DNA from 2 places in the Microbacterium sp. STF-2 genome. Region 2 is predicted to be linked to the other one. Evidence: riboswitches for the same ligand, from Rfam matches in the RefSeq annotation. Region 2 holds a riboswitch; the other holds the start of a gene.
What was found. A riboswitch is a leader RNA that binds a small molecule or an ion and turns the genes downstream of it on or off. The one in region 2 is predicted to bind thiamine pyrophosphate.
Positions count from the first base shown of each region.

Region 1: linked by a shared signal. The riboswitch ahead of MicroSTF_RS09760 (ECF transporter S component) and the one ahead of thiM (hydroxyethylthiazole kinase) in region 2 are both predicted to bind thiamine pyrophosphate.

Region 1 is NZ_JARKMW010000001.1:2,013,835-2,024,552, reverse strand. It holds gene MicroSTF_RS09780 (enoyl-CoA hydratase/isomerase family protein) at 1-209, shown strand, start outside; gene MicroSTF_RS09775 (ABC transporter ATP-binding protein) at 417-2,144, shown strand; gene MicroSTF_RS09770 (ABC transporter ATP-binding protein) at 2,141-4,405, shown strand; gene MicroSTF_RS09765 (D-alanyl-D-alanine carboxypeptidase family protein) at 4,523-6,154, opposite strand; TPP riboswitch at 6,237-6,346, shown strand; gene MicroSTF_RS09760 (ECF transporter S component) at 6,339-6,995, shown strand; gene MicroSTF_RS09755 (ABC transporter ATP-binding protein) at 6,992-8,461, shown strand; gene MicroSTF_RS09750 (energy-coupling factor transporter transmembrane component T family protein) at 8,458-9,237, shown strand; gene MicroSTF_RS09745 (CHY zinc finger protein) at 9,244-9,594, opposite strand; gene MicroSTF_RS09740 (aminoglycoside 3'-phosphotransferase) at 9,591-10,316, opposite strand; gene MicroSTF_RS09735 (cytochrome c oxidase assembly protein) at 10,382-10,718, opposite strand, start outside.
Region 2 is NZ_JARKMW010000002.1:13,592-24,309, reverse strand. It holds gene MicroSTF_RS13790 (amino acid ABC transporter permease) at 1-410, shown strand, start outside; gene MicroSTF_RS13785 (amino acid ABC transporter permease) at 407-1,309, shown strand; gene pheS (phenylalanine--tRNA ligase subunit alpha) at 1,352-2,392, shown strand; gene pheT (phenylalanine--tRNA ligase subunit beta) at 2,392-4,902, shown strand; gene MicroSTF_RS13770 (DUF402 domain-containing protein) at 4,988-5,716, shown strand; gene MicroSTF_RS13765 (NAD-dependent epimerase/dehydratase family protein) at 5,777-6,739, shown strand; TPP riboswitch at 6,746-6,840, shown strand; gene thiM (hydroxyethylthiazole kinase) at 6,831-7,679, shown strand; gene MicroSTF_RS13755 (bifunctional hydroxymethylpyrimidine kinase/phosphomethylpyrimidine kinase) at 7,676-9,826, shown strand; gene argC (N-acetyl-gamma-glutamyl-phosphate reductase) at 10,067-10,718, shown strand, end outside.

The sequences.
Region 1 (10,718 bases), on a different contig from region 2:
AACTTTCGGGGCTTCGTGCCGCACTCGAGGGCGAGTACCGCCGCGTGCTGTGGTTCGTGAACGAGCACCCCGACCTCGTCGAGGGCATCCGCGCGCAGATCGTCGACAAGGACCGGGATCCGAAGTGGGACCCGCCCACGCTGGCCGAGCTCGCCCCGGACGCCGGCGCCCCTGCACGCGCGTACGTCCCGCAGCCCGCCCTGTTCTGAGAAGGCGGTCGGCGACTTCCTTCGCCGTTGTTCGCCCGTGTGCAGAAACCGCTGATCGGGACGGGAAGCGGTTCGCTGTGAGCGAAGGTCCCCCATGAGGGGGATACGAATGTCCGCGGATCGTGGCACTCTGTCTTGTGGCCGATTGTCGGTCGGCATCCGTCTGCCGAGAAATCCGCCGCTTCATCCTTCCTAGAAAGTCCGCCTGTGCTGGGAAAAATCCTCCTCCGCTATCTCTCCCGATACCGATGGTTGCTGCTCGCGGTGCTGGTCTTCCAGCTCGCCAGCGTCGCAGCGACCCTCTACCTCCCGCGACTGAACGCCGACATCATCGACAAGGGCGTCGCCCGCGGTGACACCGGCTACATCTGGAGCACCGGTCTGTTCATGCTCGCGGTCTCGCTGGGGCAGATCATCGCCTCGGTCACCGCGACGTACTTCGCCGCGCGCGCAGCGATGGGCGCCGGCCGCGACATCCGCGCCGACGTCTTCGGCAAGGTCAGCGGCTTCTCCGAGCGTGAGGTCTCGCAGTTCGGCGCCGGCTCGCTCATCACCCGCAACACGAACGATGTGCAGCAGGTGCAGATGCTGGCGATGATGGGCGCGACCATGCTCGTCACGGCGCCGCTCCTCGCGATCGGCGGCATCATCTTCGCCGTGCAGACGAACGTCGGCCTCAGCTGGCTCATCGCCGTGTCTGTGCCGCTGCTGCTGATCCTGGCCGCCCTCGTGATCGGGCGCATGGTCCCGCTGTTCCGCAGCTACCAGGGCAAGCTCGACAACGTCAACCGCATCATGCGCGAACAGCTCACCGGCGTGCGCGTCGTGCGGGCATTCGTGCGCGAGCGCATCGAGGAAGACCGCTTCCGCGGCGCCAACACCGACATCATGGTCGTCGGCCGCAAGGTGGGCTCGCTCTTCGTGCTGCTGTTCCCGCTGTTCATGCTCATCCTGAACGTCACGGTCGTCTCGGTCATCTGGTTCGGCGGCATCGAGGTCAACAACGGCACGGTGCAGGTGGGCACACTGTTCGCCTTCATGCAGTACATCGGCCAGATCATGGGCGGCGTCATCATGGCGAGCTTCATGGCGATGATGATCCCGCGCGCCGCGGTGTCGGCCGAGCGCATCGGCGAGGTTCTCGACTCCGAGTCCACGCTGGTCCGCCCCGAGAACGGCGTCACCGAGTTCCCGGTCCCCGGATCCGTGGCGCTCGACGACGTCGAGTTCACCTACCCCGGTGCCGATTCCCCCGTGCTCACCGGCATCAGCTTCGCCGCGCAGCCGGGTGAGACCGTCGCGATCGTCGGCTCCACCGGCTCCGGAAAGACGACCCTCGTGTCGCTCATCCCGCGCCTGTTCGACGTCTCGGGCGGCTCCGTGCACGTCGGGGGCACCGATGTGCGCGAGGCCGACGTCGAGTCGCTGTGGGACAGCATCGGCCTGGTGCCGCAGCGTCCGTTCCTCTTCACCGGCACCGTCGCGTCGAACCTGCGCTACGGCCGGGAAGAGGCCACCGACGAAGAGCTGTGGCACGCGCTCGACATCGCACAGGGTCGCGACTTCGTCGAGGAGATGCCCGATGGTCTCGACTCCCGCATCGCCCAGGGCGGCACGAACGTCTCGGGTGGTCAGCGTCAGCGACTCGCGATCGCCCGCGCGATCGTGCACCAGCCGCAGATCCTGGTCTTCGACGACTCGTTCTCGGCCCTCGACCTCACGACGGACGCGCGATTGCGGCAGGCGTTGTGGCGGGAGCTCCCGCACGTGACGAAGATCGTGGTCGCCCAGCGCATCTCCACCATCACGGACGCGGACCGCATCGTCGTCCTCGACGGCGGAACCATGGTCGGCGTCGGCACGCACGAGGAACTGCTCGAGACGAGCGACACCTACCGAGAGATCGTCGAGTCGCAGCTGGGGGTGGACGCATGAGCGCGCAGGACAACAACGAGAAGCGCACGGCCAGACGCGGCCGCGGCAAGGCGGCAGCGCCCGTCGCCGAGGTCGAGCTGAGCGCCGAGGAGAAGTACGAGGCCGAGCTCGCCGAGCAGGCACGTCAGAACTCCGGCGACTGGGACAGCGTCGCGCCGGGCAAGGCCGACAACTTCGGTCCGAGTTTCGCGCGCATGATCGGGCTGCTCAAGCCGTCGGCCATCTGGTTCGTCTTCGTGTCGATCCTGGGTGCGATCGGCGTGGTCCTGACGGTCGCGGCGCCCAAGGTGCTCGCCGAGGCCACCAACCTCGTCTACAAGGGCTTCATCTCCATCCAGCTCGGACAGCCGACCGACGGGTTCCCCGGCTTCCCGGCCGGGACCTCGCAGGACGTCGTCGTCGAGGCGCTGCGGGCCGGTGGGCAGGACGACTTCGCGAACCAGGTCGGCGCGCTGGGCGACTTCACGGTCGGCCAGGGCATCGACTTCGACGCACTGCGTCTCGTCATCGCCGCGGTGCTCGGCATCTACGTGGCCGCGGCCTTCCTCACCTGGATCCAGGGCTACGTCATCAACGTGATCATGGTCCGCACCATGTGGCGGCTGCGCGAGTCGGTCGAGGCGAAGATCAACCGCCTGCCGCTGGCGTACTTCGACAAGGTGCAGCGCGGCGAGCTGATCTCGCGCGTCACGAACGACATCGACAACATCACGCAGACGATGCAGCAGTCGCTCTCGGGAGCACTCACTTCGGTGCTCACCGTGATCGGCGTGCTCGTGATGATGTTCTCGATCTCGTGGCAGCTCGCGCTCGTCGCCCTCATCACGCTGCCGCTCATGGGCGTCATCTTCGGCATCATCGGACCGCGCTCGCAGAAGGCCTTCGGCACCCAGTGGCGCAAGGTCGGTCGCCTGAACGCCCGCGTCGAGGAGGCATTCTCCGGCCACGCGCTCGTGAAGGTCTTCGGCCGGGAGAAGGATGCGCTGGACAAGTTCCAGGTCGAGAACGAAGAGCTGTTCCAGGCGAGCTTCAAGGCACAGTTCCTCTCCGGCATCATCATGCCGGCGATGATGTTCGTCGGAAACCTCAGCTACGTGGGCATCGCGGTGCTCGGGGGTCTGATGGTCGCGAACGGCCAGCTCCGTCTCGGCGACGTGCAGGCGTTCATCCAGTACTCGCAGCAGTTCACGCAGCCCCTGTCCGAGCTGGGTGGCATGGCCGCGGTCGTGCAGTCCGGCACGGCCTCCGCCGAGCGGGTCTTCGAACTGCTCGACGCCGAGGAGCAGGAGGCGGACGACGCCGATGCCCCCGAGCTGGTGGAGGGCAAGGGCGTCATCGAGTTCGAGAACGTCGCGTTCTCGTACACACCCGAGCGTCCGCTCATCCGCGACCTGTCATTCCGGGTGGAGCCGGGGCAGACCGTCGCCATCGTCGGTCCGACCGGTGCGGGAAAGACGACCTTGGTCAACCTGATCATGCGCTTCTACGAGCTCAGCGGCGGGCGCATCATGCTCGACGGCCAGGACATCGCCGAGGTGACCCGCGACGAACTGCGGTCGCGCACCGGCATGGTGCTCCAGGACCCGTGGCTGTTCGCCGGCAGCATCCGCGAGAACATCCGCTACGGTCGCTCCACCGCGAGCGACGACGAGGTTCTCGCCGCCGCCAAGGCGACCTATGTCGATCGCTTCGTGCACGCCCTCCCCGAGGGCTACGACACGGTGCTCGACGAGGATGCCGCGAACGTGTCGGCAGGCGAGCGTCAGCTCATCACCATCGCGCGGGCATTCGTCGCTCAGCCGTCGATCCTCATCCTCGATGAGGCCACGTCGGCCGTCGACACCCGCACCGAACTGCTGCTGCAGCACGCGATGGCCGCGCTTCGTGAAGGACGCACGTCGTTCGTGATCGCGCACCGACTGTCGACCATCCGCGACGCCGACCTGATCCTGGTGATGGAGCACGGTGACATCGTGGAGAAGGGGACGCACGACGAGCTCATCGCCGCGCAGGGCGCCTACTGGCGTCTGTACCAGTCGCAGTTCGAGCAGGCGGCGACCGACATCGACGCCGAAGACGCCCTCACCGGCACGACGCCCGTCGTCGTCTCGGGCGATGCGAGCGATGCCGAAGGTGCAGGAGAGGAGGCTGCGGCCGCCGTTGCCGGAGCCTCGATCGGTGCTCAGCTGCCCGCTGCCGAGACGGCGGCAGCCCAGGCCCTGCTGGAAGACGGGGCCGACGGTTCGAGCCACCGTTCCTGAGCGTTCCCGCCCTCCGGCATCCCCACGACGACGCCCCACTCCGCTCTCGCGGGGTGGGGCGTCGTCGTACGCGGATCGCGTCGTCGCGGGCGCCGGCACGGCGCGCGTGACGAGGTGTCAGGAGCGGTCGGCCCTGATTCCGAGCAGCTCGAGCGGGTGGGTCAGACGCCACCACGGGCTCGGCCCCTCCACATCCTCGGCCAGCACCAGAGGCGTGGTGACGGTGTTGAGCGGACCGGTCGTCGTCAGCGTGCCCACGGCGTCGTCCTGTTCACGGTCTTCGCCGAGATCGAAGGCCGTCGCCGCGGTGGCGGTCGCCCCGTTCCACAGCACCACATCGGCATCGGTCTCGGTGATGACGTCGACCTCCTCCCCCCAGGGGGTCGTGACCTGACCGACCACGGTGTCCTTCGCGACGGCGGGCGGCTGCGCCTCCAGCGCCGCTTCCGCCTCCGCGAACAGGGAGCGGGTGAGAGCGAGTCGCTCATCGTTGCCGGCCTGGTTCAGCGCCGCGGCGAAGAGGTGCACGGTCGTGTCGCCGATGACGACGTCCTTCGCGGTGAGCAGGTTCCAGCCGACGAGTGTGCCGGTCTTGACGCCGACGACACCGGGATCGTCGAGCATCCCGTTCGTGTTGACGACGGTGCCGGCGCCCGGGAGGTCCACCGACTTGGTGCCGACGATCTCGGCGAACACCGGGTTCTGCATGGCACGCTCGCCGAGGGCGACCAGCGCCTCGGGGGTGGCCACATTACGCTCGTCGAAGCCGGACGGCGTCACCACGGTGATGCCGGTGAGGCCTCGTTCGCGCAGCCACACCTCGGCGGCCCGGGCGAATTCGCGATCGGACCCCCAGATCTCGCTCGCGAGCCGGTCGATGTAGTTGTTCGCCGATCCCATCAGCGTGCCCTGCAGGAGTTGGTATTCGGTCAGCACCCCGCCGATCGGCACATCGAGTGCGGACTGGTCGCTGCGCCGGTAGTCCCAGTACTTCACGCTGTCGGCCCGGGTGAACGAGAACTCGGGCCCCTGTTCGCCCACCGCCAGCGGCATACGGTCGAGCACCATCAGGCTGCTCACGACCTTGGTGATGCTCGCGATGCTCACCGCATCGGGGATCGAGGCCGCAGTGGTCATGCCGGAGATGCCGACGGCGCCCGCGCCCTCGGTGGGCCAGGTGACGGTGGCTGCGGCAGCGGGCGTCGTCGCGAACTCGACGGACTGCACTGTCGGAGGTACCTCGTGCAGCGGCCAGAGCAGCGTGGTGCCGGCATACGCGGCGACGAGGCCCACGAGCGTGGCCAGCGGAACGAGGATGCCGGGACGGGCGATGGCCGGGCGCAGGCGTGCCCCGCGGAGCAGGCCGTTCGTCCGCTCGGCTTCCGACGTCTCGTCGAGAGTCGCGGTGGCGGTGTGGTCGGCCACCGTCGCGGGGTCCACCCAGGTCAGAGCGGTGGCGGTGGTGGTCTCGTCCGCCCACTGGGGGGTGGTCGCGTCGAGCGCGGCGAGGGGATCGTCGGCGTCTCCCGCGGCAGTCTCACGCGGAACGAATGGCGGTTTCGTCAGAGCGGGCGTGGCCGGTTCCGGGGCGACCACCGATTCCGGTGCGAGCGCGCGCGTCGACGTCTGCTCGGCCGTGAGCACCGAACCGCCCGACGCGGCATCGACGGAGCCGGAGGGGGCGGTGGTCGCGGGGCCGTCGTCACGGACGACGCCCGTCGCCTCGTCGGCGGGATCTGTTGCGGTCACTCGTTCACGGTACCCAATCCCGGGCGGGTTCCGCGGCGCACAGCCTTGTCGCCACGCGGGTGTCGCCAGCGGGTAGGATCTTCAGCACAACCACGGGAGTCCGGCGAGCCGGGCTGAGAGGGAGCGAATCGCGCTTCGACCGTCGAACCTGATCTGGGTCATGCCAGCGCAGGGAGGAGTTCAGATGAGTACGCCTACGTCCACATCCGCACAGCAGGCATCCGCCGATGCGAACGGGCTGCACCGCCCATCGATCTGGCGCTGGCGCGTCGTCGACATCGTCGTCGCCGCTGTCCTCGGCGTCGCGATCGGTCTCGTGTTCTGGGGATGGAACACCATCGGATACGCGTGGTTCGGCGCGGCCGACGCCCTGACACCGGGCCTCGGTGGCATCGCCGTCGGCATCTGGCTGCTCGGCGGTGTCGTCGGCGGTCTCGTGATCCGCAAGCCGGGGGCCGCGCTCGTGGTCGAACTGGTCGCCGCGATCGTGTCGATGCTGATCGGCAACGTGTGGGGTGTCTCGACCGTGTTGTCGGGCATCGTGCAGGGCCTCGGTGCAGAGATCATCTTCGCCCTGTTCTTCTACCGTCGTTTCGGGATCGCAGTCGCTGCGCTCGCCGGCGTCGGAGCCGCCGTGGCCGCCTGGGTGTTCGAGCTGTTCTACGGCAGCTCGCCGAACATCCTGAAGTCGGTCGAGTTCAACACGATCTATCTGATCAGCGTGGTCGTCTCCGGGGCGATCCTGGCCGGCGTGGTCGGTTGGCTGCTCGTACGCGCCCTCGCCGTCACCGGCGCCCTCAACCGCTTCGCCGTCGGGCGAGAGCACGTGCGCGAGGTCTGAGCGTGACCTTCGCCTCCCCGGCCCGCGTGCAGGCTGCGGGCTGGGGCTGGCGGTACGCCGGTCGAAAGCGTCCCGCCGTCGCGGACGTCTCCTTCACGATCGAACCGGGCGAGCGGGTGCTCCTGCTCGGCGCCTCGGGTGCAGGGAAGTCGACGCTGCTCGCCGGCCTCGCCGGGGTCCTCGGCGATGACGACGAGGGGGAACGGACGGGGTCTTTGCGCATCGACGGTGCGGCCCCCGAGTCACGGCACGGTCAGGTCGGACTCGTCCTGCAGGACCCGGACGCCGGCATCGTGCTGTCGAAGGTCGGCGACGACGTCGCGTTCGGCTGCGAGAACCTGGGCGTCGCGGCGTCCGAGATCCCGGGTCGCGTCGCCGAGGCGCTCGACGCCGTCGGCCTCGATGTTCCGCTGCGACGCCCCACGAAGGCGCTCTCCGGCGGGCAGAAGCAGCGGCTGGTGCTGGCCGGTGTGCTCGCGATGCGACCGGGGCTGCTGCTGCTCGACGAGCCCACCGCGAACCTCGACCCGGAGGGGGTGCGGGAGGTGCGGGCGAGTGTCGAGCGCGCCGTCGAGACGACCGGCGCGACGCTCGTGGTCGTCGAGCACCGCACCCCGATCTGGGTCGATCTGATGACGCGCGTGATCGTGTTGGCGGCCGACGGAGGACTCCTCGCCGACGGTGCGCCCGCGCAGGTGTTCGCGGCCCACGGCGACGTGCTCGCCGATGCGGGGGTGTGGGTGCCCGACCGCGGCATCGACCTTCCGATGCTCGAACAGGTTCCTGCCTCCGATGCCCTCACGGCCTCCGCGCTCTCGATCGCGAGAGAGGCGGGCGTCGTCGTGCAGTCGGGGCTCGACCTGCGCGTGCCGCGTGCGAACGCGACCGTGATCACCGGGCCGAACGGCGCGGGCAAGTCGACGCTCGCACTCACCCTCGCCGGCCTCATCCCGGAGCAGGCCGGCGAAGTGCGTTCGGCGCCCGAGCTGGCGGGGCGCAAGGGCCCCCGCCCGATCCGCTGGTCCTCGCGTGAGCTGCTCACCCGCATCGGCATGGTCTTCCAGGAGCCGGAGCATCAGTTCCTCACGCAGACGCTGCGCGACGAGCTCGCCGTCGGCCCGCGAGCCCTCGGGTGGGACCGCGCGAAGACGGACGGCGTCGTCGAGGAACTGCTCGAGCGCCTCGGACTCGCGTCTCTCGCGCTCGCCAACCCGTTCACGCTCTCCGGCGGGCAGAAGCGTCGACTGTCCGTCGCGACCGTGCTCGCGGGAGCACCCGAGGTGATCGTGCTCGACGAGCCGACCTTCGGGCAGGACCGGCGTGGGTGGATCTCGCTCGTCGCGCTCCTGCAGGAGGAGATCGCGCGCGGTCGGTCGATCGTCGCGGTCACGCACGACGACGCCGTGATCCGGTACCTGGGCGGGCATCGCATCGAACTGGGACGCGAAGGGGAGGCGACATCGTGACGGCGGTCGAGACCGTACGGACGGTATGGCTCGACGGTGTGAACCCGGTGACGAAGCTGGTGCTCGCCGTGCTGCTGTCGGTGCCGCTGTTCGCGTCGATCGACGTCACGAGCGCGCTGGCCGCGATCGTCCTGCAGCTGCTCTGCCTGCCCTTGACCGGACTGCGGCTGTCGACGGTGCTGAAGCGCCTGCTGCCGATCGCGATCTTCGCACCGATCGCCGGCGTGAGCATGCTGCTCTACGCCGAACCCGCAGGGCGGATCTACTGGACCTTCGGATTCGCCACGATCAGCGAGGATTCCATCACGCTCGCGATCGCGGTGAGCCTGCGCGTGATCGCGCTCGGACTGCCGACGATCCTGCTCTTCGGCGGCACCGACCCCACAGAGCTCGCCGATGCGCTGGCCCAGGTCGCGAAGCTCCCCAGTCGCTTCGTGCTCGGCATCCTCGCCGGCACCCGGATGCTGGGCCTGTTCCTCGACGACTGGCGCACCATGAGCCTGGCCCGTCGTGCACGGGGCGTGGGGGATCGGGGTGTGCTGCGACGATTCTTCTCGATGGCCTTCGTGCTGCTCGTGTTCGCGGTGCGGCGCGGGTCCACGCTGGCACTCGCGATGGAGGCGCGCGGCTTCGGCTCCGGCATCCCCCGCACCTGGTCGCGACCGTCCCGGTTGCACCCGCGCGATGCGGTGGCGCTGATCGGCGGCATCGCGATCATGGCCCTCGCCCTTGCCGCCGCCGTCCTCGTCGGGACCTTCCGATTCGTGTGGAGCTAGGGTCGGCTAGCTCCAACTCGGCTGGAAGTAGTGCTCCCGGTGCAGAGCACAGCGCTCGTTGAACGGGGCGGTGCAGCGAGGGCAGCCCGTCACCGCGAAGTACTCGGTGATCGTGAGCTCGTGTCCGCATGCGCCGCAGAGGATCGCCGCGGTGTCGTGCTGCTCGGGCGCCCACTGCTGCGCCGGGTGCCCCGCGGACTCCTCGTGACAGCGATGGCACGGGTAGTGATCGCCGCAGCAGGCGAAGCGGATCGCGATGATGTCTGTCGGGCCCCGGTAGTGCACGCACCGGGTCATGTCGTCGACGACCGGGCCGAACACCGGCGGTCGACCGGCGGGCGGGGGCGCCACGCTCATGTCTCGTTCCAGAGCCGCCGGTAGTACTCGAGGCGCTCGCGGTCGGGCTCGACCCCGTAGGCCTCGATGAGCGTGTCCTCCCAGCCGGATCCGAAGTTCCACATCGTGCTCATCGATGCCACGGCGATGTCGGCCCAGCGGTCGGCGACTCCGAGAGCTGCGAGATCGACGAACGCGGCGGGACGGCCGGCGGCATCGAGAAGCGTGTTCGGCATGCAGGCATCGCCGTGGCACACCACCAGTCGGTCGATCGGCGGCGTCTGGAGCAGCTCGTCGGGCACGATCGTTCCGCGGTCGGCGGCGTTGGCGATCCGCCACTGCGTGCTCCACTCCCAGGGGCATTCGGCCACGGGCAGGGCGTCGTGCAGCGCCCGCAGGCCCGCGCCGACCGCCCGTACCGCGGTCTCGGGCTGGTCGGCCCAGCGCGGGTCGACGGCACTGCTCGCGTCGAGCGCGACGGTGACGAGCCACTCGTGTGTCTCGTCCTGCCCCTGTTCGAGCACCTCGGGCACCGCGATCCAGGTGCGCGCCCACCGCATGCGCTCGGCTTCGTCGCGCATGTTCGCCTCATCGTCGAGGGGCCCCCATTTGATGTACCGGCCGTCGTCGGTGCGGAAGGTCAGCCCGCCGATCCCGTTGAGCCAGACCGGCACGAGCGCCACACCGCGGGCGAGCTCGCGCACCCGCGTCGGCACGTCGAGGGAGGCGGAGGGGATGCTCATCCGTCCATCCTGCCCGACGGCGACGGGTGACGGCGACGGCGACGGGTGACGGCGACGGGTGCGGTTCATCGGCTCTCGTCGCGCAGGCCTTCGAGGTAGGCGTTGTAGGCGTCGAGCTCAGTCGTGCCGTGCGCATCGGCGTAGCGGTCATCGGCGGCGGCACGGGCCGTGTCGTCACGGAACCACCGATGCATCACGTACACGAGCATCAGCAGCGTCGGCGCCTCGCCGTAGGACCAGGCCAGACCGCCCGCCAGACGCTGGTCCTCGAGCGGATCCATCCCGAGGGCGAGGGTCGGGGCGACGAAGTGGTCGACGAGCATCGTCGTCGCCATCATCAGGAAGACCCCGAAGAACGCGTGCAGGGCGGCCTCGGCGAAGACGTCGAGTGCCCGCCCGCCG
Region 2 (10,718 bases):
AGCGGGTGAACCCCCTGCCTCTGGCAGTGGCCGCTCTCGGCATCTACACCGCGACGTACGTCGCCGAGGCGCTGCGAGCCGGCATCAACACCGTGCCCGTCGGCCAGGCCGAGGCGGCGCGAGCGATCGGCCTGAACTTCGGACAGGTCATGCGCTACGTCGTGCTGCCGCAGGCGACGCGCTCCGTCGTCCCGCCCATGATGAGCGTCCTCATCGCCCTCATGAAGAACACCACGGTGGCTGCGGGCTTCTCCGTCGCCAACCTGGGGACCATCCGTGCGGCATTGAGCGAACAGGGGGAGAACGCTCTGGCCGTGCTGCTCTGGGTCATGGTCGTCTTCGTGGTCCTGGTGCTGCTGCTCGCCTGGGTGCAGCGCGTTCTCGAGAACAAGTGGAGGATCGCGCGATGAGTTCCGTTCTTTTCGACGTCCCCGGCCCCCGTGCCATCGCCCGCAACCGGCTCATCGGAGCCGCCACGGTCCTCGTCGTCCTCGCCGTGCTCGGCTGGGTCGTGTGGAGGCTGTTCGCCACCGGACAGTTCTCCGCCGAGAAGTGGAACATCTTCACGTTCTCCGCCGTCTGGGTCCGCTTCGGCGAAGGGCTGCTGGCCACGCTGGCCGCCTTCGCGGTCGCCGGCGTCGGGTCCATCGCCCTCGGCTTCCTGCTCGGCATCGGCCGCCTGTCGGAGCACGCCTGGGTGCGTGAGCCCGTCCGGTGGATCATCGAGGTGCTGCGAGCGGTGCCCGTGCTCATTCTGATGATGCTGCTGTACTACGGCCTTCCCGTGATCGGCGTGAAGATGCCGCCGTATTGGGCCGTCGTGATCGCTCTGATCGTGTACAACGGCTCCGTGCTCGCCGAGGTGCTGCGTGCCGGCATCGAATCGCTGCCGCGCGGGCAGAAGGAAGCCGGCTATGCGATCGGACTCCGGAAGACCGGGGTGATGTACTTCATCCTGATCCCGCAAGCCGTGCGGGCCATGATGCCGGTGATCATCGCGCAGCTCGTCGTGGCGCTCAAGGACACCGCGCTCGGGTTCATCATCACGTACCAGGAGCTCCTCTACGTCATCAACCAGATCGGCAACCAGGCGCCTTACGGTTCCCCGCTGATCCCCGCGGCGATCGTCGGCGGATCGATGTACGTGGCCGTGTGTCTCCTGCTCTCCTACATCGCCTACCGCCTCCAGCGCCGTGCCAAGCGCTCGCCGAAGGCCGGGCCGGCGGTACCGGATCCCCGTCAGCACGGGGGCGAGACGAACACCTCGCTCATCGTCCTGCAGGGCGACGGGTCCGAGGCGTCGCGCTGATCCGCGAAAGCGACCCACGCGCCCCCGGTAGACTCGATTCTCGTGTCAGAGTCTCCTGAAATCACCCCGGAAGCGGTCGAAGCCGCTGTCGCCGACGCCCTCGCGGCGATCGCCGCAGCCACCGACACCGCCGAGCTGAAAGCGGCTCGTGCCGCACACGTCGCCGACGGATCGCCGCTCGCGGTCCTGAATGCCTCGATGCGACAGGTCGCCCCCGAGAACAAGGCCGCTTTCGGCAAGCTCGTGGGTCAGGGACGCGGGCGGGTGACGCAGGCGCTGGCGGCGAAGGAAGCCGAGCTGGCGGAGGCCGAGGTCGCTGCGCGGCTCGAGGCCGAGCGGGTCGACATCACCGCCGTGCCGTCGCGCACCCGCGTCGGTGCCCGGCACCCGCTCACCCTGCTCCAGGACCAGGTCTGCGACATCTTCGTCGGCATGGGATGGGAGATCGCGGAGGGGCCGGAGCTCGAGCACGAGTGGTTCAACTTCGACGCCCTGAACTTCGATGTCGACCACCCCGCCCGTCAGGAGCAGGATACGTTCTACGTCGACCCCACCTCCCGCCACCTCGTGATGCGCACGCACACGAGCCCGGTGCAGGTGCGTTCGATGCTCGACCGCGAGGTGCCGATCTACGTGCTGTGCCCGGGCCGCGTGTACCGCACCGACGAGTTCGACGCCACGCACCTGCCGGTGTTCACCCAGTTCGAGGGACTCGTGATCGACAAGGGCATCACGATGGCGCACCTCAAGGGCACACTCGATCACTTCGCGAAGCAGCTCTTCGGGCCCGAGGCCAAGACGCGCTTCCGCACCAACTACTTCCCCTTCACCGAGCCCTCCGCCGAACTCGACCTGTGGCACCCGACCTTCAAGGGCGGCGCGCGCTGGATCGAATGGGGCGGCTGCGGCATGGTCAACCCGAACGTGCTGCGCGCCGCCGGGATCGACCCCGAGGTGTACAGCGGCTTCGCGTTCGGCATGGGCATCGAGCGGGGACTGATGTTCCGCAGCGACGTCCAGGACATGCGCGACATGGCCGAGGGCGATGTCCGATTCAGCGAGCAGTACGGGATGGTGGTGTGATGCGCGTCCCGCTTTCGTGGTTGCGTGAGTACGTCGATCTGGCAGCGGATGCCACGCCCGAGGACGTCCTCGCGGCACTGGTGACCGTCGGATTCGAAGAAGAGGATGTGCACCGCTTCGACATCACCGGTCCCGTGGTCGTCGGACAGGTCGTCTCGCTCGAGGCCGAGCCGCAGTCGAACGGCAAGACCATCAACTGGTGCCAGGTCGACGTCGGCGAGGCGAACGGCGGCATCCGCGGGATCGTCTGCGGCGCGCACAACTTCGTCGCCGGTGACAAGGTCGTCGTGACGCTGCCCGGTGCCGTGCTTCCCGGTCCGTTCCCGATCGCCGCCCGCAAGACCTACGGCCACGTGTCGGACGGCATGATCGCGTCGGCGCGCGAGCTCGGCCTGGGCGATGAGCACAACGGCATCGTGGTGCTGTCCGATCTCGGCATCGACGCCCCCGTCGGCACCGACGCGATCGCTCTGCTCGGCCTCGATGACGTCGCGGTGGAGATCAACGTCACTCCCGACCGTGGATATGCCTTCTCGCTCCGCGGCGTGGCCCGTGAGTACGCGCATGCCACCGGTGCGACCTTCCGCGACCCGGCCGAGCGCGACTTCGCCGAGCTCCAGCCCGGGTCCGGGCACACGACCGTGGTCGATGACGTCGCACCCGTGCGCGGGAACGTGGGTGCGAGAGAGTTCGTGACCCGCGTCGTCCGCGGTGTCGACCCCTCACGTCCGACGCCGCCGTGGATGGTCGCCCGGCTGAGTCTTGCGGGCATGCGCTCGCTGGGCGTGCTGATCGACATCACCAACTACGTGATGCTCGAGCTCGGCCAGCCGCTGCACGGCTACGACCTCGACAAGCTCACGGGCGGCATCACGGTGCGCCGTGCCGCTCCCGGCGAGAAGATGACCACGCTCGACGGCGTCGAGCGCGCTCTGCACGCGGAAGACCTCCTCATCACCGACGAGTCCGGCCCGATCGGCCTTGCCGGCGTCATGGGCGGTGGCACGACCGAGATGAGCGACACCACGCGGAACGTGCTGATCGAGGCGGCGAACTTCGACCCCACGACCATCGCCCGCTCGGCACGTCGACACAAGCTGCCCAGTGAGGCGTCCAAGCGCTTCGAACGCGGTGTCGACCCGCTGATCCCGTTCGTGGCCGCCCGCCGCGCTGCCGACCTCATGGTCGAGCTCGCCGGCGGCACGCTCACGGAGGAGGGTGGCGCGCTGTTCGCCGAGGTCTTCGTCGGCGAGATCGAGCTCCCCGCCGGATTCGTGCAGGGACTCATCGGCGTCGACTACTCCGACGACGAGATCACCGGTGCGCTGACCACCATCGGTGCCGATGTCACGGCGTCGGATGCGGGTTCCGGCTGGAGGGTGATCCCGCCGACCTGGCGGCCCGACCTCACCGACAAGTGGACGCTCGCGGAGGAGGTCGCCCGCATCCACGGGCTCGACCGCATCCCCTCCGTGCTGCCGACGCCTCCGTCCGGTCGCGGCCTCACCGCCGACCAGCAGGGTCGTCGACGCGTAGCCGATGCCCTGGCTGCTGCCGGTCTCGTCGAGACGCCGTCGTTCCCGTTCACCACCGAGGCGCAGAACGACCTCCACGGCTCCGCATCGGGTGAACACCTCCCGAGCATCCGCCTGGCGAATCCACTCGACGGGCAGGCGCCGTATCTGCGTCGTTCGCTCATTCCCGGTCTGCTGCAGACCGCGCACCGCAACATCTCGCGCGGACTCACCGACCTGGCGATCTTCGAGACCGGCGTGGTCTTCCTGCCCGAGCCGGGCGTGGAGTACGGCACGGACGAGGTGCCGCCGCTGGGCGAGCGCCCGTCCGATGAGACGCTCGCCGCGCTGAACGCGTCGATCCCGCCGCAGCACCGGTTCATCTCCGCGCTGCTCACCGGCCTTGTCTCCCCGCGTCAGCCCGGTCGTCCCGCCGAAGCCGCAGGTCTCGTCGAGGCACTGGACGCGGTCCGCGTCATCGCGGCGGCGGCCGGCGTCGACATCGACGTGGTCCAGGCCGAGCGTGCGGCCCTGCACCCCGGACGCACCGGATCGCTCCGGGTCGCCGGGGAAGAGGTCGGCTACGTCGGTGAGCTGCATCCCGCTGTGGCGGAGGGCGCCGACCTTCCGGGGCGCGCGACCGTGTTCGAGGTCGACCTCGACCGCATCCTGTCGCTCGCCGGTGGTCGGGTCGTCGCGGCCTCGCTGTCGACGTTCCCCGCTGCCACGCAGGACGTCTCGCTCACGCTGCCGGCAGACGTTCCGGCCGCCGATGTGCAGGCGGCTCTCGCCGAGGGTGCCGGTGCGCTGCTGGAATCGGTGCGTCTCGTCGACGACTATCGCGGGGAGGGCGTGCCGGACGGCTCGAAGAGCCTGACGTTCGCCCTGCGCTTCCGTGCCGACGATCGCACGCTCACGGCGGCCGAGGCCACGGAGGCCAAGCTCGCCGGTGTCGAGGTCGCCGCACAGCGCTTCGGAGCCGCACTGCGCGACTGAGCACGGGAGCGCGACGCACCGCGCCGTGGGACGTACCGTGTCGTCGGTCAGACGATTCCGGTCGGCGCCGGAGTACCGTGGCGGGATGAGAATCCTCCCCCAGGGCACTCCGGCCGCCGTCCCGGATGACGCGCGGCCGCTCGGAGAAGGACCGTTCCTCGAGTCGGGCATGCAGATCGACTGGCACTATCGGAAGCCGGGATGGCAGCCGGGGGAGCCCTCCAGGATCGCTCCGATGCGGGTGGTGCGCGACGACGAACGGGGACTCGTCGCATGGCTCGCGCCCGGAACGCTGCAGGAGGCTCCGGGAGCTCTCGGCGGACAGCGAGTGCGTGAAGTACCGCTCTCGCGTCGCTGGCTCGAGCCGCGGACGCGCATCGTCGAGCCCTGGCGCGGGAACGGCGTGCTGTGCATCGCCCCCGCCGGGCTGCCATGGTCGGTCTGGTTGTTCTGGAGCGACACCACAGGCCCGGACTGGTCCTTCGCCGGCTGGTACGTGAACCTCGAGAACGCACATCTGCGCACCGATCACGACACCTACTCGTCCGACCACATCCTCGACGTCGAGATCGATCCGGAGGGCGGCATCCACCTCAAAGACGAGGACGAGCTCGTCGCCGCGATCCAGCAGGGGCGTCTCAGCCCCGAGCAGGCGGCGCAGATCGAGCGGCACGCGGACGCGGCCATCGCCTCGTTCGAGTCCGGTGGCTGGCCGTTCGACGCCGCGTGGACACGTTGGCAGCCCGATCCCGCGTGGAGCGTCCCGGTGCTCGCGGGCCTGGATCGTCTGAGCACGCCCACCGATCTGCTCTGAACCGATCTGCTGTGGGCGGAAGAGGTTCCGCAGAGATCCGCCACCTGATGACATGGAATCATGACCGATGTTCTGATCCTCGGCGGTACGGGCTGGCTCTCCGGGCGCATCGCCCGGAGGTGGGTCGACGAAGGCGCCGCGGTCACGTGTCTCGGCCGCGGTTCCCGTCCGGCCCCCGAGGGTGCCGTGCTCGTGCGCGGCGATCGTGAGGATGCCGACGTCTATGCCGATCTCTCGCGGCGGGACTGGGATCACGTCGTGGACGTCTCGTCCCACGCGGTGCAGGTCGAGAGGGCGGTCGATGCGCTCGGCGATCGGGCGGGGCGCTGGACCTACGTATCGTCCGTGTCGGTGTACTCCGATGACGAGACGGTCGGAGCAGATGAGTCGACGCCGCGACATCCGGCTGCGAGCCCGGGTGATGAGTACGACTACGGTGCGCAGAAGGCAGCAGCCGAAGATGCTGTCCTGCGCCTGGGGGAGCGCGGTTTCATCGTGCGCCCTGGGCTCATCGTGGGCGACGGCGACCCCAGCGACCGGTTCGGGTACTGGGCCGCGGCGTTCGCGCGAGCAGGCTCGGAAGCCGTGCTGCTGCCGCCGCTCGAGGGAAGGAGCACGCAGGTCATCGATGTCGACGATCTCGCGGCGTACATCGTCACGGCGACACGCAGCGGCGCGGTCAACGGCGTAGGCGATGAGCACCCCCTCGCCGATGTGCTGGGTGCGGTGCGCCTCGCGGTCGGTCACACCGGCTCCGTGTTCGTCGCGGACGAGGGATGGCTCCGTGCGCACGACGTCGAGTACTGGGCGGGGCCGCGGTCCCTGCCGCTGTGGCTGCCGACCGACATGAGTGGCTTCATGACCCGCTCGAATCGCGCATTCCACGCGAGCGGCGGGCGGCTTCGTCCGCTCACGGACACGATCGAGCGCGTCGTCGCCGACGAACGGTCACGAGGCGTCGACCGGGAGCGCCATGCCGGCCTCACACGGGCAGAGGAGAGGGCTCTGCTGAGCGATCGCTAGACTGCGAGCAGTGACACGGGGTGCCGCGATCCGCGGCTGAGAACAGACCCGTCGAACCTGATCTAGTTCGTACTAGCGAAGGGATGTCGCGATGAGCGATCTTCTGCGTCCTGAATCCACCCACGACCTCGCCGGTTCCGCCGCGACCCTCCTGGAGGTGCTGCGCGAGGCTCCGCCGTTGACGCACTGCATCACCAATGCGGTCGTGACGGGATTCACCGCCAACGTGCTGCTGGCACTGGGGGCCGCACCCGCGATGGTCGACATCGTCGACGAGGCGGGGATGTTCGCCGGGGTCGCTTCCGGGGTGCTGATCAACCTGGGGACTCCCACGCCCGAGCAGCGGGCGGCGAGTCTGGAGGCGGTCGCCGGAGCCGCGGCGAACGGTACGCCTTGGGTTCTCGACCCGGTAGCTATCGGTGCGCTTCCGGTGCGCACCGCCCTCGCCCACCGGCTCGCGCAGCACCGACCGACCGCTATCCGCGGCAACGCCTCCGAGATCCTCGCCCTCGCCGGGCTCAGCACGGGCGGACGTGGGGTGGATGCCACCGACACCACGGACTCCGCAGCCGATGCCGCCGCAACGCTCGCGCGGACCACGGGCGCGGTGGTCGCAGTGTCGGGGCCGATCGATCTCATCACCGACGGGGTGCGGATGCTGCGCCTCGCCAACGGCCACGAGCTGCTGACCCGTGTGACCGGAGGAGGATGCGCGCTCGGCGCGGTGATGGCGGCCTTCCTCGGTGCGGCCGAGGCGACGGATCACGATGCGCTGACCGCTGTGGCTTCCGCGAGCCTCGTCTACACGATCGCCGCCGAGCGGGCAGCGGCGACATCCGCGGGGCCGGGCAGCTTCGCCGTCGCCCTGCTGGATGCGCTCGCCGCGGTGGGCCCCGACGACATCAGAGCCGATGCACGCGTCGAAGGCGGCGTCCGGTGAACGCCGATCTCTCGCTCTACCTCGTCACGGACGCGGCGCTCTGCGGGGACAGGGGCGTCGTCGAGACGGTGCGCCGAGCGGTCGACGGTGGGGTGCGAATCGTCCAATTGCGCGATAAGGACGCGACCGACGCCGAGACGGTCGATCAGCTGATCGCGTTGTCGCGGGTGATCGACGGGCGGGCGCTGCTCGTCGTGAACGACCGGCTGGACGCCGTGGTCGCTGCCCGGGAACGGGGCGCTCGGGTCGACGGCGTGCATCTGGGACAGGGCGATGCCTCCGTGCTGCGTGCGCGTGAGGCGCTCGGACCCGACGCGCTGGTCGGCCTCACCGCGAACACTCGTGCGCATCTCGACGCGGTCGATGCTCTGCCCGCCGGCACCGTCGACTATCTGGGTGTCGGTGTGATCCGCCCGACCGCCACCAAACCCGATCACCCCGCTCCTCTCGGCGTCGACGGCTTCCGTGATCTCGTGGCTGCCAGCTCTCTGCCGTGCGTGGCGATCGGCGGCGTCGGCATCGATGACACGGAACCCCTCCGCGACGCCGGTGCGGCCGGCCTCGCCGTCGTCTCGGTGCTGTGCGCCGCCGACGATCCCGAGGCCACGGCAGCGGAGTTCCGCCGGCGCTGGCTCGCCGGCACCGTGCCGAGGGTGCTCAGCATCGCCGGCAGCGACCCGTCCGGGGGCGCGGGCATCCAGGCCGACCTCAAGTCCATCGCCGCGAACGGCGGATACGGGATGGCGGTCCTCACTGCGCTGACGGCGCAGAACACGCAGGGAGTGCGTGCCGTGCATGTGCCGCCCGCGCACTTCCTCCGCGCGCAGCTGGATGCGGTGTCGGACGACATCGTGATCGACGCCGTGAAGATCGGGATGCTCGCCGACGCCGACGTCATCCGCGTGGTGGGTGCGTGGCTCGACCGCGTTCGTCCGCCGGTCGTCGTGCTCGACCCCGTGATGGTGGCGACCTCCGGCGATCGGCTGCTGGATCCGGATGCCGAGCGGGCGCTGCACGATCTCCTCGCGCGGGCGACTCTGGTGACCCCGAACCTCGCCGAGCTCGCAGTGCTGTCCGGCCGCGACGTCCTCGACTGGGAGGACGCGCTCGCCGCGGCGGAGCAGCTGTCGGCCGCGGTCGGGGCGGCTGTCCTGGTCAAGGGGGGACACCTCGACGGCGATTCGGCTCCGGATGCGCTGGTCGATGCGCATCGCGGGACGCGCCAGGAGTTCGCCGGCACCCGGATCCCGACCAGGAACACGCACGGCACCGGCTGTTCGCTGTCGTCCGCGCTCGCGACGATCCTCGCGCGCGGGGAGCGGCCGGCCGATGCGGTCAGCGCCGCGCGCGCCTGGCTCCGCGAATCCCTGCGCGCAGGGGACGCGCTGAGCGTGGGGCGGGGTCACGGGCCGATCGACCACTTCGCCGGGCTCCGGGAGCGTGCGGCGGCGCAGACTCGACCGGCGGCTGACGACATCGCCGAGGACTGGTGGCAGGACATCGCGGAGATCCGCGCGGGGATCGACGAACTCGCGTTCATCCGGGCGCTCGCCGAGGGGACGCTGGAGCGCGGCCCCTTCCTGATCTATCTCGCGCAGGACGCGCTGTATCTGCGTGAGTACGCTCGTGTCCTCGCCGAAGCCGCTCGGCTCGCGCCGACGTCGGAGGAACAGGCCTTCTGGGCCGATTCCGCGCACGGCTCGATCGTGGGTGAACTCGAGCTGCACGCGTCGTACCTGACCCCGGCTCAGGGAGTGAGCGCGGCGACGTTCGCCGCGGAGCCGGGGCCGGCGACCACCGCGTACCTCGACCACCTGCGCTCCGTCGCGTTCGGCGGCGACTACGGCGAGATCGCCGCGGCCGTCCTTCCCTGCTTCTGGCTCTACACCGACCTCGGCCGACGCCTGCATGCCGGAGAGTTCGGGGAGTACGCGCGGGATCCGCAGCATCCCTTCGCGTCCTGGCTCACGACGTACGCGGATCCGGCATTCGAGGCGGCGACGGAGAAGGCGATCACGTACGCTTCCGAGGCCGCGGCCCAGGCCGATGCCCCGACCCGTGCGCGCATGCGCCGGGTGTTCGCAGTGTCGAGCGCACACGAGCTCGCCTTCTTCGCCGCGCCGATGGGGCTGCAGCCTCTCAGATGACGGGGTGGATTTGCGGTGGCCGCCGGGGCCGCGCTACTGTCGCGACATGCCTTCGGCCGCCACCGCTTCTCCGACGCTCGCTCCGAGCGTCATCGCTGTGCGCCGACGCCGCGGCCGCCGACTGTAGGCGACCCCGCCCTCCTGCCTGCGCACGCGCAGCGGTCGAGAGCCGGTGTCGCCGCCTCCGGCCCCGTCCCCGGTCCTCCCTTCGAGGAAGGACCCGACCGTTAAGGTAGAAGCATGACGTATTCCGTCGCCGTCTCCGGCGCATCCGGCTACGCAGGCGGCGAGATCCTCCGTCTCCTGGCCGATCATCCCGACATGGAGATCCACACCGTCACGGCGCACTCGAACGCCGGGCAGCCTCTCGTCGACCACCAGCCGCATCTGCGCTCTCTGGCACACCTCACCCTGCAGGACACGACGCCCGAGATCCTCTCCGGCCACGACATCGTGTTCCTCGCACTCCCGCACGGGCAGTCGGGGCAGTACACCGATGCGCTCGGTGCGGCTCCGCTCGTGATCGATGCCGGAGCCGACCATCGGCTCACGTCGGCGTCCGCGTGGGAGGCGTTCTACGGCGGGGCGTTCCACGAGCCCTGGACATACGGCGTCCCCGAGCTCCTGATCGACGGGGTCAAGCAGCGCGAGCACCTCCGCGGCGCGACGCGCATCGCGGCTCCCGGCTGCAACGCCTCGACCGTGAGTCTCAGCCTCGCGCCGGGCGTCGCCGCCGGCGTGATCGACCCCTCGGACATCGTCTCGGTGCTGGCGGTCGGTCCGTCCGGTGCGGGGAAGAGCCTCAAGACGAACCTTCTCGGCAGCGAGATCCTCGGCACCGCGAACCCGTATGCGGTCGGGGGAACCCACCGGCACATACCGGAGATCCGTC